Regions from separate parts of the Leisingera sp. SA215 genome, predicted to be linked through region 1. Evidence: riboswitches for the same ligand, from Rfam matches in the RefSeq annotation. Region 1 holds a riboswitch; each other region holds the start of a gene.
What was found. Region 1 has a riboswitch for cobalamin ahead of AC0KW6_RS17210 (DUF1636 family protein). Riboswitches for the same ligand answer to the same signal wherever they lie in the genome.

Region 2: another riboswitch for cobalamin. It lies ahead of AC0KW6_RS07145 (hypothetical protein); the one in region 1 lies ahead of AC0KW6_RS17210 (DUF1636 family protein).
Region 3: another riboswitch for cobalamin. It lies ahead of AC0KW6_RS19130 ((2Fe-2S) ferredoxin domain-containing protein); the one in region 1 lies ahead of AC0KW6_RS17210 (DUF1636 family protein).

The regions. Positions count from the first base shown of each region.
Region 1 covers NZ_JBVVXU010000019.1:60,149-66,138, forward strand. Annotated here, with positions in the region: gene cobN (cobaltochelatase subunit CobN) at 1-1,477, opposite strand, end outside; gene cobW (cobalamin biosynthesis protein CobW) at 1,632-2,666, opposite strand; gene AC0KW6_RS17210 (DUF1636 family protein) at 2,669-3,079, opposite strand; cobalamin riboswitch at 3,178-3,382, opposite strand; gene cobO (cob(I)yrinic acid a,c-diamide adenosyltransferase) at 3,433-4,068, shown strand; gene glpD (glycerol-3-phosphate dehydrogenase) at 4,180-5,757, opposite strand; gene AC0KW6_RS17225 (DeoR/GlpR family DNA-binding transcription regulator) at 5,750-5,990, opposite strand, start outside.
Region 2 covers NZ_JBVVXU010000005.1:19,343-25,332, forward strand. Annotated here, with positions in the region: gene AC0KW6_RS07135 (DNA polymerase III subunit gamma/tau) at 48-1,865, opposite strand; gene AC0KW6_RS07140 (protein-tyrosine phosphatase family protein) at 2,061-2,603, shown strand; gene AC0KW6_RS07145 (hypothetical protein) at 2,713-3,117, opposite strand; cobalamin riboswitch at 3,228-3,448, opposite strand; gene AC0KW6_RS07150 (TetR/AcrR family transcriptional regulator) at 3,468-4,058, opposite strand; gene AC0KW6_RS07155 (alpha/beta hydrolase family protein) at 4,129-5,007, shown strand; gene AC0KW6_RS07160 (SRPBCC family protein) at 5,047-5,514, opposite strand; gene nudC (NAD(+) diphosphatase) at 5,572-5,990, opposite strand, start outside.
Region 3 covers NZ_JBVVXU010000024.1:58,776-64,765, reverse strand. Annotated here, with positions in the region: gene AC0KW6_RS19135 (TonB-dependent receptor) at 1-1,799, opposite strand, end outside; cobalamin riboswitch at 1,909-2,107, opposite strand; cobalamin riboswitch at 2,304-2,515, shown strand; gene AC0KW6_RS19130 ((2Fe-2S) ferredoxin domain-containing protein) at 2,647-3,420, shown strand; gene AC0KW6_RS19125 (ABC transporter substrate-binding protein) at 3,434-4,360, shown strand; gene AC0KW6_RS19120 (FecCD family ABC transporter permease) at 4,384-5,367, shown strand; gene AC0KW6_RS19115 (ABC transporter ATP-binding protein) at 5,357-5,990, shown strand, end outside.

The DNA of each region.
Region 1 (5,990 bases):
TTTTCACCTCGCCGCGTTCGGGTTGCAGCGCGATCAGGACATTGCCTGCGCGCAGGGCCTTGAAATGAAAGGCGCCATCGCGGCAGTCCGCGTCTTCTTCCGGGCTGCCCCAAGCCTCGGCCAGGGCGTCCTGCAGGTCTTGCGGCAGGGTGGCAAGGGCCTTGAAGTACTCCTCCAGCGGGACGCTGAGAGTCTCCTGCATCAGCCGCAGGCCGGTGTTTTCCAGCGCCTCGACAGCGTAGCCTTGCGCTGCCAGTTCGCGCAGGATTTCGTCGCAAGAGGCCAGCGCGTCCAGCCCCACCGCGTGGGCGAGGTTGTGGTCGCGGCCCGGATAGGCGGACAGGATCAGGGCAAGGCGTTTGTCTGCGTTCGGCAGATTGGCAAGCCGCAGCCAGCCTTCGACGCGGTCGACGGCGGCTTTGATGCGGCCCGGATCGGCGCGGTGGGCAAAGCGGGAATACTGCAGGTCCGGGTCTTTCTTGCCCGGCGATTTGAAACTGACGACGCCGGCAAAGATGCGGCCGTCAACCTCGGGCAGCACCACATGCATGGCGAGATCTGCGGGGGAGAGGCCGCGGCCGGCCTCGGCCCAGTCCTTTTTGCGGGCGGTGGAGAGCGCGACCTGAAATACCGGGCAGCCCGTGGTGGAAAGCGGAGAGGCGCTGCCGTCGGTGCCTTGGGCCGAAAATGCGGTGGCGTTGATGATGGCCGCCGGGTTCAGCGCGGGCAGCTTTTCGCGCAGCCAGTCTGCGGCGGCCGGGGCCTTGAGGCTGGCGGCAAAGATGCCATAGGCGGCATAGCCGCGGCCGCGCAGGTCTTTGATCAGCGCATCGGCCGGGGCGGTGTCTGCGGCGGTGAGGTAGGAGCGGTAGAAGCTGACCAGCACCAGCGGTTTGTCCTGCGCCGGCAGGTCGGGCAGCACGCCCCTTTCCGGATCGTAGAACCCATGTTCCGGCATCGTCTTGAGGCCGAGGACAGGACCAGCGTAGAGGCCGGCCGCGAGAGCCAACTGGGCCAGGGCTGCCTGTGCCGCAACCGCGCCGCCGGCATCGCAAAGCGCCTGCAGGCGGCGCAGGGTGGAGACGGGCAGGGTGGAAAGCTCATCCAGCCGTGCGTCCTCGCGGCCGTCGGCGGGCAGGATCGCCAGCGCAATGCCCTTGCGCCGGGCCAGGTCCTGCAGGGTGGCGAGGCCGTAGGGCCAGTAGCTTTCGCCGCCGATCAGGCGGACGAGGACGCCCTTGGCGCCCTCCAGCGTTTGTTCCGCGTAGACGTCGACCGACAGCGGGTGCTTGAGCGCAACCAGATTGGCGACGCGCAGCGAGGGCAGCTTGCCGTCCGCGCGGTGCCAGCCCGCCGCGAAGGCGCCGAGGTCGCTGTCGGAGAAGGACAGCACCACAAGGTCCGCAGGCGTCTGCCCGAGGTCTTGCGGGGTATCGGTCTCGTCAAGGCCGTGGCTTTCGCGGAAGACGACGTGCATGGGTCAGGCCTTTCGCGATGGGCGCCGTGACGCGCGGAGGACAGCCCCCGGCCGCGGGTGGGGGTAAAGCCCCCGCCCGGGGGGGGAGCCGGGGGCTGTCCGGCCCAAGGGCCGGTCAAGACAGCAGCTATCATCGCCCCAAGCCAGCATCAGCTTACGCCCCCAGCTCGGCGCGGATAGCCTGCTCGTCGATGTCGTCATGCTCGGCGATGACCACCAGGGCGGTTTTGCGCGGCTGCGCGCCCCAGGGCTGGTCGTACTGGGCGCGCAGACGCTCGCCCACGGCCTGAACCAGCATCCGCATCGGCTTTCCTTCCACCGCGACATAGCCTTTGACGCGCAGGATGTTGCGCTCGCGGGCGAGTTTCACGATCGCATTCTGCAGCGCTTCCGGGTCGGATACTTCGCCCATTTCGACCACGATGCTTTCAAAATCGTCATGCTCGTGGTCGTGGTGGCCGTCATGGTGGCTGGGGCGGGCGTCGAGATCGTCCTCGGCAGCGGCGCCCAGGCCCAGGATGATGCGCGGGTCGATGACGCCTTCGCTCATCGGCAGGATCGGCAATTTGCGGGGCGCCTCGGCCTCGATCACCGCGCGGGCCTTCTCGACCCCTGCGTCGCCGGCCAGGTCGGCCTTGGACAGAAGCACGATGTCGGCGCAGGAGATCTGATCCTCGAACACCTCGGACAGCGGGGTTTCGTGGTCGATGCTGTCGTCCGCTTCGCGCTGGGCCTGCACGGCGTCGAGATCGGGGGCGAACTGGCCTTTGGCGACAGCCTCGGCATCGGCCAGGGCAATCACGCCGTCGACGGTGATGCGGGAGCGGATTGCGGGCCAGTCAAACGCCTTCAGCAGCGGTTTCGGCAGCGCCAGGCCGGAGGTTTCAATGACGATGTGGTCGGGCTGCTCGGGCAGGGCCATCAGCTGCTCGATGGTGGGGATGAAGTCATCGGCCACGGTGCAGCAGATGCAGCCGTTGGCCAGCTCCATGATGTTTTCCGCCGGGCAGTTTTCATCGGCGCAGGATTTCAGGATGTCGCCGTCCACACCGGCGGTGCCGAACTCGTTCACCACCACCGCCAGGCGCTTGCCCTGGGGGTTCTGCATCAGGTGGCGGATCAGCGTGGTTTTACCTGCGCCCAGAAAACCGGTGATGACGGTGACGGGGATCTTGTTGAGATCGCTCATGATTACTCCTCGGAGAAGAACTTGGCCGGCGGGATGCGGGCAACGGATTGCTTGCGGAAGGTCTGCGGGCGCTGGCGCCAGGGCACGAGGCCATCGGCGGTGCCGGCATAGGCTGCAGCGCCTTCCAGGATTTCGGGGACATGCTGGTCCGGGTCGAGGTCGCCGTAGACATAGGTCCAGCGCTCGGCGCCGCCGATCAGGGCAACGGCGCAGCCGCGCTTGCAGGAGGACAGGCATTCGACACCGCGCAGGCGGACGCCGTCGGGCATTCCGGCCTCTTCCAGCGCGGCGTGCAGGATGGCTCCGGGGCGGGCGGCCTCCGGGTCGGCGCCGTCGCGGCGGCAGGTAAGGCAAACCGTCAGCGTGACCGGTCCCGGGGTGCTGGCGGGGGGGGCCGCCTTGTCTTCTGCCATTGGCGCGTCTCCTGTCGCGTCAGGCAAGCAGGGACATGGCCAGAAGGGGGCAATGCGTGGCTGCCCCTCAACCGGTCGCGGAACACCCCGCCCGCCCGTTGAACTCTCCTTCGCTGGCAGGTCTCCCGGCTTGCGGATGCCAAGGCACGAGGCCTTGCCGGCCATCCTGCCTTCCCGGGGATCACCCAGTGGCATGGCGGCCTCATCCGGTCACGGTCGCGGGGGCGGCTGTGCTTCGGCCCGCATGGCCTTCACATTCCCTCTTCGCCTGCTTTCGCAGGAACCAGCGAAACCCCCTTGCGCTATCGTGCCCTTCTTTGTCAAGACATGGGTCAAACAGCTGGAGAGCCCCCATGAGCGAAAAGTCTGAAACCGGCATCTCAGAGGAAGAAGCCGCCCGTCACGCTTCCAAGATGGCCAAGAAGAAGGCCGCGCGCGACCGGATGATGAAGACCAAGGAGGGCGAGAAGGGCCTGATCATCGTCCACACCGGGCCGGGCAAGGGCAAATCGTCCTCGGGGTTCGGGATGATCATGCGCTGCATTGCGCATGGGATGCCATCGGCGGTGGTGCAGTTCATCAAGGGCGCCTGGCAGACCGGCGAACGCACCCTGATCGAGGAAAACTTCAGCGACCTGTGCCAGTTCTATGCGATGGGCGAAGGCTTTACCTGGGAGACCCAGGACAAGGCCCGCGACATTGCCGCCGCCCAGAAGGGCTGGGAAAAGGCCAAGGAGATGATCCTGGACGAGCGCAACACCATGGTGCTGCTGGACGAGATCAACATCGCGCTGCGCTATGAATATCTGGATCTGGAGGAGGTGCTGGAGTTCCTGGTGGAGCAGAAGCCGCCGATGACCCATGTGGTGCTGACCGGCCGCAACGCCAAGGAAGAACTGATCGAAATTGCCGATCTGGTGACCGAGATGGGGCAGATCAAGCACCCGTTCCGCGCCGGTGTAAAAGCGCAGAAGGGCGTCGAGTTTTAAGACGCTTTCAGAATGTCCCGCCCGGCCGATAGGCCGGGCAGCGCCCGTCCCGCCCCCTACGGGGCGGGCGCTTCGCTTCCCACCCCGCCGGGACGGGCGCTGCCCTTCGCGTTATGCCGCGAGTTGAGCCGCTTTGCCTTGGATGTAGGCATCGACCGCCGCGCGCTGGGCCTCATCCAATCGCAGCCCCAGCTTGGTGCGCCGCCACAGGTAATCATCACCGCTGCGCACCCATTCGCGGGCAATGGTCCAGTCCAGCTCCCGCGCCGTGATGGTCGCGCCAAAGTCCTGCCCCAGATCCGCGGCAGTTTTGGCGGCGCCCAGAACCTCCCATGCCTCGGTGCCGTAAGCGCGGATCATCCGGCCTGTCCAATAGGCGGTGAGGAACGGATAGTCTGCGGCCAGTTTGGCTTTTAGTTTCTCCACATCCTCCACCGCAAAATCGCCGCCGGGCAGGGCAACGCCTGCGGTCCAGTCAGAGGGCAGCTGCGGGAACACCTCGCCGATTTTCGCCAGCGCCGCCTCGGCCAGCTTGCGGTAGGTGGTGATCTTGCCGCCAAAGACATTCAGCAGCGGCGCCTTGGCCTGATCCAGTGTCAGCACGTATTCGCGGGTTGCTGCAGTGGCGGAGCTGGCACCGTCGTCATAGAGCGGCCGGACGCCGGAATAGGTCCAGACCACGTCGTTGCGGCTTAGCGGCTGTTTGAAGTATTGTGATGCGAAGTCAGCCAGATAGTCCTGCTCCGCTTCGGTGCAGACGGGGGCGGTGTCCGGGTCGGGGTGGTCGGCATCGGTGGTGCCGATCAGGGTGAAATCCTGCTCATAGGGGATAGCAAAGATAATCCGCCCATCACTGCCCTGGAAAAAATAGCAGCGGCCGTGGTCGAACAGTTTCGGCACCACTATATGGCTGCCGCGCACCAGACGGACGTTTTCGCGGCTGCTCAGGCCCAGCTTCTGGTGCAGCACATCGGCGACCCAGGGGCCGCCTGCATTGACCAGCATCCTGGCGCGGTGGTCCTGCTCTGCGCCGGTGGCGCGGTTCTTGGTCCGGATCACCCAGTGGCCGGCGTGGCGTTCGGCTGAAGTGACCTCGGTCCGGGTCAGGATGCTGGCGCCGCGCGCTTGCGCATCGCGGGCGTTCAGCACCACCAGCCGGGCGTCTTCGATCCAGCAGTCGGAATACTCAAAGGCGGTCTGAAACTTGTCTTTCAGCGGCCGGCCTGCCGGGTCGCGGGACAGGTCCAGCTTGGCGGTGCCGGGCAGGATGCCGCGCTGGCCCAGGGAATCATAGAGAAACAGCCCCAGCCGGATCAGCCAGGCCGGACGGCGGCCGCGCATCCAGGGCATGAAGGTTGTCAGCAGTTTCGATGCGGGCGTTTCGCTGTCAAAGCGCATGTCCTTGTGAAACGGCAGCACAAAGCGCATCGGCCATGAGATATGCGGCATCGCCTTCAGCAGCACCTCGCGCTCGATCAGCGCCTCGCGGACCAGGCGGAACTCGAAGTATTCCAGATAGCGCAGGCCGCCGTGGAACAGTTTAGTCGAGGCCGAGGAGGTGGCGGAGGCCAGATCGTTCATTTCGGCCAATGTCACCGACAGGCCGCGTCCCGCTGCATCGCGGGCAATGCCGCAGCCGTTGATGCCGCCGCCGATGATGAAAAGGTCCGTGACAGGTGCATCAGTCATTTTCGCTGCTTTCGTTTTGTCCGGCGGTGAGGATCCGGGTGCCTGCGGCCTGCGCGGCCTCGGCAAATTGTTCCGGCACCGGGCGGTCGGTGATCATCACGTCCAGCTCTGCCACATCGCAGATCCGCACCGGCGCGGAGCGGGCGAACTTGCTGCCGTCGCAAACCAGAACCCGCTGACGGGCGTTTTTCAGGATTGCGCGGGCGACCGAGACTTCGCGGGCGTCGTGGTCC
Region 2 (5,990 bases), on a different contig from region 1:
CAATCTGCAGGGAGATGGCCGCATACGCAATTTGTTTGCGGCGGTGCTCAGCCGTCCTCGAACGGGTCCCATTCGTCTTCCACCTCGGGCAGGGCTTCGGCGGCGACTTCGGCAGCCAGCTCCTGCGCTGTGCGGATACGCTTGATCTTTGCTTTGGGGAAGCTTTCCAGCACCGCCTGCACCAGCGGATGCGCGGCGGCTTTCTCGCGCAGGGCGTTCTCGGCGGCGTCGCGGAGCTCGGCAATGGTGGCTGCGTCGCCGTCCGGTGCGATGGAGACCACCCAGCGCGCGCCGGTCCAGTTCTGCAGCGCCGAGCCAAGCCGGGCCGCCAGGTCGCGCGGTGCCTGTGAGGACGGAGTGAATTCGATTCGTCCCGGCTGGTAGGAGACCAGGCGCACGCCGCCCTCAACCTCGACCAGCAGCTTCACGTCGCGGTTGGTGCGGATCAGCTCGACCACATGTTCAAAGGACGGATAACGGGCCAGCGCGGAACTGACCTGCGGCGCCAGGGCCGCAACAGGGCCGGAGCCGCCTTGCGCCGCCGGCGCGCCGCCAGCGGGTCCGCTCTGGCCGCCGTAACCGGAAGGAGCGCCGCCGCCGCCCCCCAAAGCGGGCGCACCCATGCCTTGCATCGGTGCGCCGCCGCCGGGGCCATTCGGCGGTGGGGGCGGCGGCGGGGTGTCCTGCAGCTTGCGGATCAGTTCTTCGGGTGAGGGCAGGTCGGCCACATGGGTGAGGCGGATCACCGCCATTTCAGCCGCCATCATCGCGTTGGGGGCGGCGGCCACTTCCTCCAGTGCCTTCAGCAGCATCTGCCACATGCGGGTGAGGACGCGCATTGGCAGCCGTTCGGCCATTGCCTGACCGCGGGCGCGCTCGTCGGGGCTGACAGTGGGGTCTTCGGCCGCGTCGGGGGTGATTTTCACAACCGAGACCCAATGGGTGATCTCGGCCAGATCGCGCAGCACCGCCAGCGGGTCGGCGCCCTCGGCGTACTGGCCGCTGAGTTCGGTCAGCGCCGCCGCCGCATCGCCGCGCAGGATCATGTCCATCAGGTCCAGCACCCGGCCGCGGTCGGCAAGGCCCAGCATGGCGCGGACCTGATCGGCGGTGGTCTCGCCGGCGCCATGGGAAATCGCCTGGTCCAGCAGCGAGGTGGCATCGCGGGCCGAGCCCTCAGCCGCGCGGGTGATCAGCGCAAGTGCATCCTCGGCGATCTGAGCGTTTTCAGCCCCGGCGATCTTGCGCAGCAGGGCAATCATCACCTCCGGCTCGATCCGGCGCAAATCGAACCGCTGGCAGCGCGACAGCACCGTCACCGGCACCTTGCGGATCTCGGTTGTGGCGAAGATGAATTTCACATGTGCGGGCGGTTCCTCCAGCGTCTTCAACAGCGCGTTGAAGGCGCTGGTCGACAGCATGTGGACTTCGTCGATGATGTAGATCTTGTAGCGGGCCGAGGCGGCGCGGTACTGCACCGAGTCGATGATCTCGCGAATATCATTCACACCGGTGCGGCTGGCGGCGTCCATCTCCATCACGTCGACATGGCGGCCTTCCATGATCGCGGTGCAATGTTCGCACTGGCCGCAAGGGTCGGTGGTCGGGCCGCCCTGGCCATCGGTGCCGACACAGTTCATGCCCTTGGCGATAATCCGCGCGGTGGTGGTCTTACCGGTGCCGCGGATGCCGGTCATGATGAAGGCCTGGGCGATGCGGTCGGCGGCAAAGGCGTTTTTCAGCGTCCGCACCATGGCGTCCTGGCCCACCAGATCGGCAAAGGTCTCGGGCCGGTATTTGCGGGCCAGAACCTGGTATTTGGAGTGGCCGGATGCGCCGGGGGTGCCGCTGGGGGTATCGTTCATGATGTCTCGTGCCGGATTCGGGATGCGGGGCGTCCGCGTTCCGCGCAGGGTATTGAAGCGCAGCCCGTTCGTCCACCGCCGATGGGGCTGTCCCGGGACAGCAAAAGGGCTTTGGGATTGCCCGCTAAGCCGTTAGGCTGCGGCGGCAGGGGACTGCGGGGGGGAATGCAGGAACGCAACGGCTAAGGAGGCGGTATGCGATCTGGAGACATTCCGGGACCTGCGGCGCAGGACGGCGCGGCGCCGGCAGGCCTGACCATCCACGCGCTGTCAGCAGGCGGCGGTATTCTGGCGTTATGCCCGCTGCCCGGCGGCGGCGGCGATTACCGCAATGACCTGATCCAGATCTATCAGTGGAAACCGGGGCTGGTCATCTCGATGACCACCGAGGCCGAACACGCAGCCGCAGGCGTGCCGCGGCTGGGGATTGATGTTCAAAGCATGGCTTGCCGCTGGCTGCATTTGCCGGTGCCGGATTTTCAAGCGCCGCCGCCGGGCGTGGAAGCGAAATGGCCAGCCGCCAGCGCGTCCGCACGGCAGGCTTTGGCGGGCGGCGGCCGGGTGCTGGTGCATTGCCGGGGCGGCTGCGGGCGGTCCGGCATGGCGGTGCTGCGGCTGATGATCGAATGCGGCGAGGATCCGGCGCAGGCGCTGGCCCGGCTGCGGGCGGTGCGGCCCTGCGCGGTGGAGACGGATGAGCAGCTGGATTGGGCCTGCGCGGGGCAGGCGGCAGGCTAGACCGCATAGCCTTTCACCCGGCCGACAAGCCGGGCAGCACCCGCCGCTTCCGTCAATCCGCTGGCTTGCCTTCGGCACAGGGTCAGGCGCTGCCCTCAAAGCTTAGGTTTCACAGCGCCAGCATCTGTTCCGCCTGCCGCGCCGCGGCGGTTTTCGGCAGCGCCTCCATCAGCGCGCAGGGGCGGGTGTCCAGCTTGGAGGCGGCAAAGCCGGTGCCGTTACGGCTGAGGATGGCATCGGCGAAGCGGTCCAGCCCCTCGCGCGGCGCCTCTTCCCCGACGCCGCAATACAGCCGGATCCGGTCATGGCTGGCGGCAAATTGCGCCGGGCAGCTGCGCGGGCAGCCGTCCAGCGTGGTGGTGCCGGTAATTTCGAAATCCTCCTGGGTCAGCGGCTTGGCCCTGGACATCGCCTCGGCCAGCTTGGCGATCATCCGCTCCGCTGCGGGGCAGGGGCGCCCCAAATACTTGCAATCTGTTGCCGCATAGAAATGCGTCTGGTCGGTCCACATCATATCTGCGCCCTCCGCGCGTGGCACGGGGGTTTTGGGGACAAGAGACCGGATGAAAGACGGCTCACAGCCGCCGCAGCCATCAGACCCTGTCCGGACACCCCGCCCGGGTTCGAGTTACACGTCTGATGGCAGGTCTCCTGACTTGCGGGTCGTCGCTTTCCCGATCCTTCCCGGCCTCTTGTCGGGCCAGTGGCTCTATCGGGGTCGCTCGCCGCTTACAGTTGCGGGGGCAGCCGCGGAATTGGCCTGTTTCTGCGCAGGCCGCACCGTGTTCCCTTTTCATCCCGGACACAAGCTTCTGTGGCACGGGAACCATCGCCACAAGCGGTAGCGGTTTCTTCCGCGAGTCGTCAATCGTTTTTCTGCAGCTGCAAATACAGCCCCCGGATCACATCCGACTCCCGCCGCACCCGGGCCAGCTGCCAGCCGCCCTGCAGCAGGATATAGAAGTTTTCCGCCGCCGCGCGGGCCTCAGCCGCGGGCAGGCCGAGGCGGCGGGCGTGGCGGGCGGTCTCAGTTATCCAGCCCTCGAACAGATGCGCGGCATGCTGGTGGAACGCCTCGTTCTCCGGCCCTTCGAACAGGGTGGCAGAGACCGGGCAGCCGCTCCATTTGCCTTGCTGGTCAAACAGCTTGGCCAGTTTGTAACAGACCGTCTTGGCCCCCTCCCTAAAGGTTGGCGCCGGCGTGAATGACGCCTCGATCAGCAGCAGCATCTGCGCTGACGCCCAATCCGCTGCGGCCAGGGCAAGGTCGGATTTGCCATTGGGAAAATGGTGGTAGAGCGAGCCTTTGGGCGCCCCGGCCTCTGCCAGCAGTTCCGCCAGCCCGGTGCCGCTGTAGCCCTTGTTGCGGAACAGGGCTGCCGCGGCGCGGATCAGCCGCTCGCGGGTGGGGGGCGGGCTGTCCGGGTTGGCAGGGGGTGTCGTCACGTCAGTCATGACAACAGCTTGACAGCATTGGACCGATTGGTCCAGAGGTGGAGTGGACCGATTGGTCTAGGAGGTCGCCGTGCTGGACAGAAACGCAGATCATGCCGCGGGCATCCGGGAAGAAGAGCTGCGGTTTCCCGCGGCCGGCGCAGAGCTGGCCGGGCGGCTGTACCATCCGGCGGGGCAGGCGCGGGCCGCAGTGGTGCTGAATGGCGCAACCGGGGTGCCGCAGCGCTATTACCGGCATTTCGCGCGCTGGCTGGCAGCCAGGCAGCAGGTGGCCTGCCTGACCTATGACTACCGGGATTTCGGAGACTCGGCGCGGGGCCATCCGCGCCATTCCGGTGCGACAATGGCCCAATGGGCGCTGGAAGATCAGCCAGCTGCCCGGGCCGAACTGCAACGGCACTATGCGGGCGTGCCGTTGTGGGTGATCGGCCATTCGCTCGGGGCGATGCTGATGCCCCTGCAGGATGGCTTGAAGGACGTCGCCCGCATGATCGTGGTTGCGGGCGGCTTGGTGCATCACCACGATCATCCCTGGCCCTACCGCGCGCTGGCGCTGGCTTTCTGGTTCGGCCATGTGCCGCCATTGGTCCGTGCTTTGGGCTATCTGCCCGGGCGCGCGGTGGGGTTCGGGGCCGATTTGCCCGCCGGGGTTTACTGGCAGTGGCGGCGCTGGTGCACCACGCCGGGCAGCTACCTGCCGGAAACCGGCGCGGCCTTGCCGCTGCCCGAATGGGCAAACAGCGGCGTGCCGGTGGATCTGTTTGCAATGGCGGATGATGATGTCGTGCCGCCGGCGGCGGTTTGGCGCCTGGGGGAGGTCTTTGGCAATGTGCCGCAGCGCCGGACGGTGCTGGTGCCGCGGGAGGCTGGTGTGAAGAAGATCGGCCATCTGGGCGCCTTTGCCCGCGACAATGCCGCCCTGTGGCCGCGGCTGCTGCCGCCGCAATAGCGCGCGCTCCGCTCTTGACGATGGGGGCAGGCGATAGGGTCAGGCGGTGCGGTTCAGCCGTTCCTCGGTGATCCTCGCATAATCGGCCAGCCGCAGCTTGAACCGGCGGGTGAGATTGCTGCGGGCCAGTTTCAGCGATTGCACCAGCAGCCGGCCGGTCAGGGTGGTGGGGGCAAGTTTCAGCTGCGCCGACATCCGGGTCCGCCGCGGCGACAGCGCCAGCAGCTCGACCTCCAGGCGGCCGTCCAGGCCGCTGCCGCTGCCGGTCAGCGCCAGCCCGGCAGCCGGCGCATAAGACGCCAGCGTCAGCCGGATGTCGCGCTGCTTGCCGCGGAACCGGAAGCCGATATCCCAGGCCAGGCCGTTCTCCGGACGGGCGGTATCGCCGGTCCGCTGCACGTCGATGCCGCGCCGCAGGGCCGAGCGTTCCAGCAGGTCAAAATCGGAGATCGCGCCAAAGACTTCGGCAATCGGGGCTTCGATATCTTCTTTGCTCTGAAATTCCATGCTTGCCTGCCTCAGCTGCGCCGCTGTGCTGCCGCGCTGTTTGCCGCAATATGCGCTCTAGTCCAGCGTGTCCGCAAGCCAGTTCTTAAGCAGAAAATGCGCAATTGCTCCTTCCCGCGAGGGTTTCAGCACCGGGTGATCGCCTGCAAAGACCGTCATCATGTCCTGGCGGCTGACCCACAGCGCGTCTTCGATTTCACCGGGGTCGATGGTGATCTTCGTGCTCAGCGCCTCGCCCGCGCAGCCGAACATCAGCGACATCGGAAAGGCCCAGGGCTGGCTGGACAGATAGCTGACCGGCCCGACCTGCACGCCGGTTTCCTCAAAGGTCTCGCGGCGCACCGCTGCCTCCAGCGTCTCGCCCGGTTCGACAAATCCCGCCAGCAGCGAATACATCCCCTCAGGCCAGCCGGGAGAGCGGCCCATCAGCACCGCATCACCATGGGTGATCAGCATGATCACCACCGGGTCAGTGC
Region 3 (5,990 bases), on a different contig from region 1:
TTCACATCGATGCGGAAGACCGGCGAGATATCCAAGCCCGTGGCAAATTCGATGCCCTTGCTGCTTTGCTGGCCGATCTGGCGGACAATCGACGGATCAGCGGGATCTCTGGCCAACAGGTCGTTCTTGACAATATTGTAGGCAGATAGAGTTGCGTTCCCGCGTCCGTCCAGAAAGCTGAACTTGACTCCGATTTCCTGCTGGCGGGCCTTGGTCAATTCCAGTTGGCTCTGGCTCTCAGAGAGGGACAGCACGCTTCCGATGGGTTCCGCCGCGCGGGAGTATTGCGCATAGATCGCCATGTCCGGCAGAGGATTGTAAACCGTGCCGATCCGCCAGTTGAGCGAATTGAATTTCTTGGTAAACGCAGGATCTACCCGTCTAACGCGCAGATGGTCATAGCGCAGGCCGCCGACAATTGACCACTGATCATTTATCTCCAGGCGGCTGTCGGCAAACACTGCCTGCTGATCTGTCGTCAGGTCGGCTGTAGTCACCAGCGAATGCGGGCCAAAGCTGCCGGAAACAGGATGCTGATAGTCCACCACCGAACTGCCCGCGTATGGAGAGTTGTTAGTGTTTTTGTAGGTGATGCGATTCACCTCGGCCCCGACCGTGGTTGAGGTATTGATGCCCCCTAAGAGACTGTCAAAGGTCACCGCGGTGCGGTTACCGGCTTGTTCGAGATCGTGATTGACGGCGATGTACCATTTCCGTGCAACATCTCCGGTCCCAGGCTGGTACGTATAATCCTCGATATTGCGCCAGTCGCGCTTGCTGGTCAGATAGTAGCTGTTGCTGGACACAGTCAAATTTCTGGATGGCGTCCATTCTGCACGCAGTTGGGTATAGCGGTCCTTGAACCGGACCAGCGCATCCTCGGCGTTGTAGTTGCGTTCACGTACACCCTCGTCGATGCGGCCGTCTTTCAGCGGGGTGCCGAAATAAATGCTTGGCGTGTTGTCGCCATAGTCATGCGACAGCGACAGCGCCAAGGTATTGGTTGCCTGCCAGCGCAGTGCGGCCGAAACAGCCAGGCTGGAGGGATCGTCCCCGTCAACCCGTCCGTCCGAACGCGTGCGGCTGACATCGAAGCTGTAGGCCAGCCTGTCAGAAATCGGGCCCGCACTGCCTAACGCCAGCCCAAGCTGGCCATTTGTGCCAACGGTGGTGCGCAGTTCGTTGCGCGTGGTGTCAGTCAGCGGTTTTTTGGGAATGATATTGATTGCGCCCCCTACCCCGCCTTCGCCGTAAAGAACTGAAGCAGGACCGTTGAGCACCTCAATGCTGTCAACATTCCAAGTATCGAACGGAAAGGATATGGTGCCTGGAGCCGGGTACAGCCGGGTGCCATCATACAACCGGGTGACGGAACTGTGCCCGCTGAAGCCTCGCATGCTGAGCGTTGTTCCGCCATTGCTGGGGCGGCCATTGAAGCTGATTCCGGTTCCGTTTTGGACAATCGCCTGATTGACATCACGCTGACTGCGCTGGCGAATGGTGTCTTCGCTGATCACCTGCACGCTGGCCGGGGTTTCCCGGGAACTCAGCCCTAGGCGGCTGCCCGCATTTGACGGCAATTCGAGGTCAAGGCCCGGTTCCAAAAATTGCTTCTTGACCGAGATGGGTTCCAGTTGAACAGGTTCCTGCTCCAATTCCTGCGCTGCCGCAGGAATTGGAGCACTGACAAGCATGGCAGAGGCAGCAAACGTCAGGAAGCATGATGGCCTGGAAAAACCGAGAGACAAGGTGACCGGCATCACGCAGAGCGCGGCAGGTTTAAAATCAGGAGTACGCACAATTAGGCTCCAGCGTTGTTACACCGTCACCGTAAAAACGACACTCCCGTTTCCCGGATGCAGGAACCGAAAGTTTGTCTCACCAGGACACCCCGCCCGACGCATTCACACGTGACAATATCTGACGGCAGGTCTCCTGGCTCACGGATCAGCGCCAATTGCCGCCTTCCCGGGCGAGCCTGCCCAGTGGCTGTTGGCATTGGCTTTCCGCCTACAGTTGCGGGGACAGCCGCAGAGTGAGGCTGTCAACAGCCCGAACTGCGTTCCCATTTAATTCCCAATTGGAAACCGTCGCAGGGTGCGTATGAATAGACCTATGACATGTCAATGATTTTTTTCAATTCAAAGCAAACCGGCTGATCATACGGAAGGCAATGCTTGGGCTCCGGGGAATTTGCCATGCTCTTTATAGTTGCAGGCCTCTTGGCGTCTCATCACAGTCAAATGGTGCGCAATATGTCTGCGGAAGGGATGGTTTTGTTCTTGACCATCTTGGCAGAACTGTGTCCTTTACCGCCCGATGGTTCCCGGCAAAAGCGAAGCTTGGGGATAATAGGGAATGCGGTGAGGTGTAGCCAACAGGCGCCAATGCCGCGACTGCCCCCGCAACTGTAAGCGGAGAGCGACCCGTCAAACCACTGGAGCCTGCGGCTCCGGGAAGGGACGGCAAGCTGCGACCCGCGAGTCAGGAGACCTGCCATCACAAACTGTAAACTGGCGGGCGGGGTGCCCGAGGAGGACTGATGACCAGATTGTTCGGCCCCGCGGGCCAGTGTGTCTGGCTGTGTTGTGCCCGGGAGGCCGCCCTAGGGAAGGTGCAGGAACCAAATCGGGGCGGTTGCGGCCGATGACGCTTGCTTCTAGTTGCGAAGAAGCGCGCGAGCACGGAAACAGCACCGGTGCCAGATCCAGCGCGGCGCGAGCCGTTCTCTATCTGGTTTCTGCCCAATACGTCAGCCAGGCGCGGTTTGGCGCTCTGGCTTGCGGTCTGCTGGAGCATGCGCCCTGCAGGGCCGAGGTCATCCGGCTGGAAGCCAAGGGTCCGGGGCTGTGGGAGGCGCTTGACACCCTGTGCAATGCCGGCGCACAGCATATTGAGCTGTACCCAATTGGGCTGCCCTTTTCCCAAAGCCTTGAACGCTGGCTGCCCAAGGCCGCCGGGGCATGGCTGGCGCGCCGTGACGGCGACCTGCCCGAATTGTTCTTCGCTGCGCCGGTTCAGGGGGATGCAGCCCTTTTGCAGCGGGCCGCGCAGCCGGATGTCCAGTTGACCCCAATTGCTGTTTGCCCGTCGGGCGAAAAGGGGAAAGGCTGGGACAAGCCGCCCAGTTTCCGGCACCATCTGCTGGTTTGCACTGGGCCGCGCTGCCACTTGCAGGATGCGCCCTCGCTTGTCGGAATGCTGAAGCTGGAGGTGGCCCGCGCCGGGCTTTCCGCAGAATGCTTAGTCACATCGACCGGGTGCCAGTTTCCCTGTAACCGCGGGCCGTCGCTTATCCATTACCCTGAGGGGCATTGGTATCAGCTGCCGAACGTGGACGCAGTCCGCGATTTTGTCAGCCGCGCACTGGTGGCTGGCGAGATCCTGCACGAACATCACTTTTTCACTTCGGGAGACTGATTTGCGACAATTCTTGTTGCCTCTCGCCGCCGCTGTTCTGGGGCAGTTGGGCGTGGTTCATGCTGCCCCTGTCGAGATTGCCAGCTGTTACGGCAGCTTTAGTTATGACACGGCGCCGGCTCGGGCTGTCACGCTGAATCAACAAGCCACGGAAATCATGCTGGCGCTTGGCTTGGAGGACCGCTTGGCGGGCACCGCCTACTTGGATGACAGGATGCCGCTGCAATGGCAGAGCGCCTATCAGCGTATCCCGGTGCTGGCAGAAAAATACCCGGCCCGTGAAGTTGTCCTCGCATCAGAGCCTGACTTCCTGTTTGCTGGGTTTGCCTCTGCATTTGACAAAAGCAACCTTGGCAGTGCAGCCGAGTGGCAGGCGCTGGGAATCGGAACCTATCTTTCTGACGCCGCCTGCAGCCTGCATCATCCCGGAGATGTGCCGCTGACCGTGCAGCCGTTGCTGACGGATATCGAAACGATCGGCAGGCTCTTTCGGGTGGAAGACCGGGCAAAGGCACTGCTTGCGAACCTGTCTGCCCGCCTCGAAGCAGTGGCGGACGCGGGGAGTGACCGCGACATGACTGCCTTTTTCTACAGCAACGGCAAAACGTCTCCCTACACCATCGGATGTTGCGGCAGCCCTGCATTGCTGGCCAGAAGTGCTGGTCTCTCCAGCATTACAGAGGACATCAACGGTGCCTGGGCAGAGGTTGGCTGGGAGACTGTCATGGCCCGGAACCCGGACGTTATTGTCCTGATTGATGCCACCTGGTCCAGCGCCGCCGAGAAGCGCGCCCACATGGAGGCGGATCCGGTTCTGTCGCAGCTGGATGCCGTCAGAAACGGGCGCTTTGCCACCGTCAGCTTCTCCAACACGGTGCTTGGAGCAAGATTCCTGGAAGGTGTCGAACGGCTGAATGCCGAGTTGGAAGCGTTGGATTGATGCAACCGTCTTCTTCTGCGGCTTTGAGTTTAGGTGTTGCGTTGTTGTTTCTGTCGATGCTTGCCGGGATCCTGTGGGGCACAGCCGAGTTGAGCTGGGCCGAACGGCTGCATGTTTTGACCCGGTCTGACGATGCGCCCCGCGGGGTGTCGCTGATCATCTGGCAATGGCGGGTACCGCGTGTGCTGGCGGTGGCGCTGATTGGAGCGATGCTTGCGCTGGCCGGAGTGCTGATGCAGTCAACCCTGCGCAATCCGATGGCCGACCCCTATATCATGGGGTTGTCGTCGGGGGCCTCTGCTGCTGCAGTCGCCGCGTTGATCTGGCTGCCGGAAGGGGTGGTGCAGATGATAGGTGTTCCGGTGATTTCCTTTCTTGGCGCCGGGGTTGCCTTTGCCATGACCTTGCTGCTGTCGGTCCGGCGGGGGCATAGCTTGGACCCCAATATTGTCATATTGGCAGGTGTTGCGATTTCGCTGATGTTTCAGTCAGTGACCTCCTTTTTTCTGTACATCGGCGACCCGCACGCAAGCCGCAGTGCGTTGGGGTGGCTGATGGGCTCAGCCGCAGGCGCAGACTGGGCGGACATTCCGGTGCTGGTCGCCGGGTTTGGCCTGATCGCAGTCCCGGCTTTCCGTTACGCCCCGTCCCTGGATGCCATGCTGCTGGGAGATCAAAGGGCGCTGGCTCTTGGTGTCAGGGTGGACCGGCTGCGCGTGCTGGTGTTTACGGGAACTGTTCTGTTGACAGGACTGGCGGTTTCGGTTGCCGGAATTGTCGGATTTGTCGGGCTGATCCTGCCCCATTTGGCGCGCCTCCTGGCAGGGGCGCGGCATCGGGTTCTGTTGCCCCTGGCCACGGTGCTGGGAGCGTTGACGCTGGTCATCGTCGATCTTTTGTGCCGAACACTTCTGGCTCCGGAAGAATTGCCGCTGGGGGTGCTGATGGCCCTGTTCGCAGCGCCGCCCTTTATCCTGATTCTGAGGAGGGCGCGCCGTGCGGTCTGACACGTTCTTGCAGTTAGACCGGGTTTCGGTTGCCGGAGGGGATACGACAATCGTCCATGACGCCTCCCTCGCGGTGGTGAAGGGCGAATTTCATGGCCTTCTGGGAGCGAACGGTGCAGGAAAGACTTCTCTTCTGCGTCTGCTCTATTTCGACGCCCGACCCAGCGCGGGACGCATTCGTCTGATGGGGCGGCAGCAGGACAATTGGCCGCGATTGGACTGGGCACAGATGGTGGGAGTGTTGGTGCAGGGAGGGGGGCTTCTCAACGGGCTGCGCCTGCGCGACATCGTGGAAATCGGACTAAACAGCAGCCGCAACGGCCGCCACCGGATCGGCGAAGCGCTGGAAATCGCCGGATTATCAGATATTGCAAACCGCCCGGCAGAGCATTTGTCAGGCGGCGAGCTGCAACGGGCCTTCATGGCCCAGTTGCTTGCCCGCGACCCGGAGCTCTATGTACTTGACGAGCCGACCAACCATCTGGACCTGCATTATCAGCTTATCTTGCTGGACGAGGTGAAGCGCCGGGGCAAGACAGTTCTGGCCTCTTTGCACGATCTTTCCATTGCGGCCCGCTATTGCGACCGTGTGAGCGTCATGGATCAGGGCCGGATTGTTGCAC